DNA from 2 places in the Pseudoalteromonas sp. '520P1 No. 423' genome. Region 1 is predicted to be linked to the other one. Evidence: predicted binding sites of a transcription regulator. Region 1 holds the regulator's gene; the other holds the start of a gene.

Region 1 (3,221 bases):
TTGATCTTGTGAAGTAGACATAATGGAATAGAAATCCACGTCTCCCTTTTTACCTTCATAAGTCAGGTATTCATAGTGCCATTTCCACTGAGATCCGGTTATTTTTATAGTCAGATCTGCTTTTGAAGTATCTTCCATAGCAATCAATGTTTTAGTAGCTGGCACAGCCATACCTATTAATATAATAAAAGGAATTGCAGTCCATAATATTTCTATTTTTGTACTTTCATGAAATTGGGCTGGCTTTGCCCCTTTTGATTTTCTATGACGGAATATAGCCCAAAACATCAGGCCAAAGACAATTATACCTATCACACAACAAATCATAAAAATGATCATATGCAGTTGATAAACGTTTTCACTTATATCGGTTACTCCAGTTCTCATATTAAGCGAGCTATTTGCAAAACTTAATTGAGGGATAAGCAATATAAGCCACAAGGTAAAGCGCACGACACCCATGTGACATCTCCTTTTATGCTTAAAGCAAAGAAATGGTTAAAATATCAATCGAATAAAACCACCTCAGACCAGGTAATTAAATTAAACTTCAAATGCTTTTGCCATTTCACTATTATAATTGGTATTTATTTTGATATATTTTTTATTACCGCTTTAAATAAATTTTATTTTAAACAGCTCTATAACTAAATAGTCCATGATTGTTATTTGTTCAAGTTTTAACAAAAAAATAACATAGATATTTTTGATAAATTTGTTAAATCAGTAAGTTAATTAGAAAAATTCAAGAAGAGGGCTCTAGTCGAAAGCCATAAATATAAGGGGTACAGCCTAAAAAAAGCATATTAATTATTGCAAAACAGTGTTTAATTGATTTTTATTGGCATTAATTGTATTTGAAGAGTTTTTTTTGTAACAATATGATTTTAAAAATAATAAAAAACGCTAATATTCATTTATTAAATAATATTAGCGTTAATGAGTTTGTGTAATACCAATTCTATTAAGTTAGTGATCTAATATAAATTAGGATAAGTTTTCAAGAGCAAGGCGCTTGATTGAGCAATAGCTGGCTATTGGGATTGAAAGCAACGTAGCTATTGTATATTTAGACCATTAAGATTGTTCACATATTTATTGGAATTGGTATACATTTAATTAAATTTATATTACATCCAATCGGCTGTTCTTATAACACCAACTGCTAAACCTTCAATGTCAAAAGACTCACTTTCTAAATCAACTACAATATCAGAAAAGTCTTCGTTTTCAGGATGCAAAAGTACTTGGCTGCCCTTTTTTTCAAAGCGTTTAACGGTTACGTCATCGCCTACACGAGCAACGACAACCTGTCCATTATTTGCAACTTGGGTTTTATGAACCGCTAATAAATCGCCATCCATTATGCCGATATCTCGCATACTCATGCCATTTACGCGTAATAAAAAGTCTGCAGCAGGTTTAAATAATTCAGCTGAAACTTCGTAATGGCTTTCAACATGCTCTTGTGCAAGTATCGGTGAACCAGCAGCGACCTGGCCTATTAAAGGTAAACCAAGTTGCTCAGGTTGTTCGTCTTCAACTACGCGAATACCTCGGCTAGCACCCGGCACCATTTCAATAACACCTTTTTTAGCTAAAGCTTTTAAATGCTCTTCAGCTGCATTTGCACTACGAAACTCGAGAGATTGCGCTATTTCAGCCCTTGTAGGAGGCATACCGGTATCTTTGATAAATACCTTAATTAGTTCTAAAATTTGTGTTTGTCGTTTTGTTAACGGTCGCATACAACTGGGTTTCCATACAGTACATGTTACTGTGAGTATATACAGTTATTTTAAAATGGCAAACAAGTATTTAAAAGATATTTTACTCTTGATAAAGCTTAATGGTCTGTCCAGTTCTATAATAAATGTTGAATTACTGATATCCTTGCGCAAACTTTTTTCTTAGGTGGACCAATGGCGTTTTTTTCTTTTATAAATACAGGGTTTAACTTTCTAGCAAAGTTAACAAATAGCATTTTTGTAAAAAGCAAATTATTTCCTGAAGACCCTTGCTCACAATTAGGCCTTAAAACCAATTTGCCGACCTTTTACATTACAAGACTTAATTCTCAAAGCGATTTAGCTGCGTTAGGTCATCAATGTAAAAAGCTAGGTTTACCTAACCCAAGAAAAAATCAGATCTTAGGTGACTACTCGCTGCCAGGCTTAATCCCATTATCAAATCCGGCGCCTTTATTTGGCTCAAAAAGAAAAAAAACAAATGCGATAGAGCAAGGTGAAATAATATTTAAAGCTTTGCGAGAAAACCCAGAACAAACGGTGCAAATTATTCCAGTCACCATATTATGGGGCAGAGACCCAGGTAAAGAAAAGCCAGGTTTAGGTACTTTATTATCGCACTCGTTAAGTCCTAGCTGGCTAAGAAAGTTACTCGTTGTAATATTTTCTGGTAGAGATAACATGATTCGCTTTAGCCAAGCTGTTGATGCAAGAGAGTTACTCAATAAAAAACATGCTACCGATGATTTACCTCATAAATTAATTCGTGTTGCACGTGCACATTTTCAACGTCAAAAGCTTGCTGCAACAGGCCCTAAACTTCCTTCTAAAGATAAGCTATTTAGAGGCCTTTTAGCCTCAAAAAACATCAAAAAAGCCATTGCTGATGAAGCTAAAAGTAAGAATATCAGTAATGAAAAAGCACAAGAAAACGCTTTAAAGCAACTCAATGAAATTTCAGCCAATTATAACGATGCAGTGATACGCGTTTTTGCCAGAATATTAACTTGGTTATGGAACAAACTTTATAATGGCATTGACGTTAGAAATATTGAGCAAGTTAATGAATTATCACAAAAAGGTCACGAAATAATTTATGTCCCTTGCCATCGAAGTCATATGGATTATTTATTATTAACCCATGCGATCTATCAACAAGGGTTAGTACCACCACATATCGCAGCTGGTGTTAACCTTAACTTTTGGCCTGCAGGACCTATATTTAGACGATGTGGCGCCTTTTTTATTCGTCGTTCATTTAAAGGTAATAAACTTTATTCTAGTATTTTTAAAGAATACCTTTTCCAGTTATTTAACAAAGGTCATTCAGTTAAATTTTATACTGAAGGCGGTCGCAGTAGAACAGGCAGGTTACTAACACCTAAAACCGGCATGTTAGCTATGACGATACAAGCTATGCTTAGAGACTTAGATAGACCGGTTTCTATCGTGCCTGTTTATATAGGTTATGAG
Region 2 (3,221 bases), 2.7 Mb from region 1:
TGGAATACTGATCCCTGCTAAAAATCTACTATATATACCTATAGTCAATTCATGAGCAACTTTATCACTTAAGTGATTTTTAAATTCAGCTAATGCTTTAATTAAAAAATCATCTTGTGGAAAGTCAACATTTGTTGAATATGTTAATTTTGCAACCTGACCCCTACATACACTACAGTGTCCGCAGTTTTCAGGTGAATTATAATCATCAAAGTACAAAGACAAATTGTGACTTAAACATGATTTAAGCTCAAAAAACCTAACAAGTGTCGCTATTCGTTTAATTTCTTTTTGTTCTTTATCGGTAAAATAATCATAAAGATTTTGCACTATATCGCCTTCACTTAACTTATCTACATCAATATTAAACACTTCTGTAATACGTTTAGTTTCAAGTTCAATCAACCCTTGTTCCGCTAAATAATCTAAAGCAGCAACTACTCTGCCTCTATCACTACCATAGTTTTGATATAAAGCATCAAAATTAAGTGACCCCCATACTTTTTTAAACTGTGTGTGGTTAAAGATTTCAGATAGAAATACTGCCCTTTCTTGCGAGAATCTAGATAAAATCAGTTGCCGGTCTTGCAAATACTTATATTTAAATTCTGCAAAATAAGCGTACATAGGTTTAATAACATTCATTAGCTCTAGCTGAACTAATAATGTTTTAAGTGGCAGTTGTTTAATATTACTTGCATTAGATAAACCAGTCGTTTGAAGTTCCCACTGACCTTTATCGTTCTCATCAAACATATTGTCGATTATAAATTTGATTGCATTTTTTTCTGGAGTATCACCAAATACAAAATTCTCAACTGTATTTAGACCATCTAAATTAGCAAGTGTAAAACACTGAGACTTGAGCCCATCTCGCCCTGCTCTACCTATTTCTTGGCAATAGTTTTCAATTGATTTAGGTAAGTCATGATGGATCACAAATCGTATATTCGACTTATCTATACCCATACCAAATGCGATTGTCGCAACCACCACTTGAATTTTATCTGCCATAAAATCATTTTGAATACTTTGGCGTAATTCACTATCAAAACCAGCATGATAAGCACATGCGTTAATATTATGAGACTTTAAAAATTGTGCAACTTGCTCAGCACTATGCTGCAAAGTGACATAAACTATGCCTGAACCAGATTGACTATGAACCACATCAAGTAACATTTTATTTTTATTATTAGTAGATACAGGAATAACTGATAAATCGAGATTATCACGGTAAAAACCGGTTTGAATAACATGCTCTTGTGAGATGTCAAAACGCTCAGCCATATCCTTTTTAACTTTTTTTGTTGCTGTTGCAGTCAAAAGTAGCGTTAGAGGGATATTAAGTTGCTTTTTATAATCTGGCAGTTTTAAATAATCAGGCCTAAAATTGTGCCCCCATTCAGAAATACAGTGTGCTTCATCAACCACTAACATAGATACATTAACTGATTGGATAAACTGCCTAAAGCGCTCATTTTTAAAACGCTCAACAGAAACCATTAAAATTTTGGTATAACCTGAACGTACATCACTCATTACTTGCTTATTTTTCTCAGCGGTTAAAGTGGAATCAATGCTCGCCGCTTTTATGCCTTTCTTAGCTAAGAATTCTAATTGGTCTTTCATTAGAGCTAATAAGGGTGAAACAACAAGTGTTAGATGTGGTAAATGGATTGCACTTAATTGATAACACAAACTTTTGCCTGATCCAGTAGGGAAAATAGCTAATGATGATTGACCATTTAATAACTGTGTTATTGTTTGTTTCTGGCCTTGCCTAAAAGAATCAAAACCAAACCACTGCTTTAGAGATTGACTGAGATCTATGTTCATTTGTAATTTCCTATATTTATTATCAGCAGGTTAAAAGCCAAAAGTCATTATATTCTATATTTTTTACCAGTTTTTTACTTTCAATATTAAAAAATTTTAATCTTACACTTGCTAAATTTAATTTTACTGTATAAATTACCAGTATAGTTACTGTATGGATAAACAGCATGTTAATTTCTCTCGAAATCGAAAATTTTGCAATCGTTGATAAACTGAATGCCGAGTGGGGCCCTGGAATGACAACCATTACGGGAGAAACCGGTGCTGGTAAATCAATCGCCATCGATGCTTTATCATTATGTTTAGGGGAGCGCTCAGAAGCTTCAGTTGTACGCCCTTGTTGTGAACGTGCGCAAGTAAGTGCGCAATTTGATATTCATAACCTTCCTGAAGCAAAGCAATTCTTAGAAGATAATGATCTGATCAGTGATACTGAATGTTTAATACGCCGAGTAGTTAACAAAAATGGCCGAAGCAAAGGATATATTAACGGTATTGCAGTCACTGCAAGTCAACTAAAAACAATGGGCCAATACTTAATTTCAATTCATGGCCAACATGCACATCAACTTTTAACTAAATCTGAACATCAATTACATTTATTAGATGAATATGCTGGGCACGGAGATTTACAACATAATGTTAGTATTTCTTATGGTGTTTACAGCAAACTAAAAAAAGAATTTAAACAACTGAGTGCACAACACGCACAGCAGCAAGCGCAACTTCAGCTACTTGAATATCAAGTTCAAGAGCTAGATGAGTTTTCCTTACAAGAAGATGAATTTGAACAGATAGAAAGTGAGCATAAAAAACTAAGTCATGGCCAGACATTAATTAGTGCATGCCAACAGCAATTATTACAACTATATGATCAAGATGGCGCTAATGCTTTTACTTTTGTACAACAAAGTGCAAATCAATTTTCTGAACTTGCTTCTATTGATAAAGCATTGTCACCTATTAGTGAATTATTAATAGAGGCAAGTATTCAAATAGAAGAAGCTGCAACAGAAATTAGACATTATCAAGATAATACTGATTGCGATCCGAGTCGTTTTATTGAAGTAGAAGAACGTATGAGCCAAGCTTTAAATTTGGCAAGAAAACACCATACTAAGCCGGAGGACTTATACCAACTACACCAAGATTTAGTGGCAAAACTTAATAATATTAGTTCTAATAATGCCAGAATTGAAGAACTCGAAGACTTAATTTCAGATGCTTTGGCTGATTATCAATTACAAACTAAACTACTGAGTGATAGTCGTTCAGTAGCAGCGCAAACACTGAATAAGTTGATAAGTTCAAGCATGCATCAACTCTCTATGGAACATGGTTGTTTTAAAATAGATTTGCACTACCAAAGTGACTTAACACCT

Evidence for each region. The regulator LexA, encoded in region 1, represses DNA repair genes until DNA is damaged. The targets are predictions, from matches to a motif close to TACTGTATNNNNATACAGTA.
Region 2: recN (DNA repair protein RecN) is a predicted target of LexA. The motif match lies at 1,964-1,983, and genes of this name have one in related genera.

The regions. Positions count from the first base shown of each region.
Region 1 is NZ_BBZB01000001.1:290,702-293,922, forward strand. Features, by position in the region: gene coxB (cytochrome c oxidase subunit II) at 1-462, opposite strand, end outside; gene lexA (transcriptional repressor LexA) at 1,131-1,748, opposite strand; gene plsB (glycerol-3-phosphate 1-O-acyltransferase PlsB) at 1,923-3,221, shown strand, end outside.
Region 2 is NZ_BBZB01000001.1:3,011,282-3,014,502, forward strand. Features, by position in the region: gene PSA_RS13710 (ATP-dependent DNA helicase RecQ) at 1-1,839, opposite strand, end outside; gene recN (DNA repair protein RecN) at 2,007-3,221, shown strand, end outside.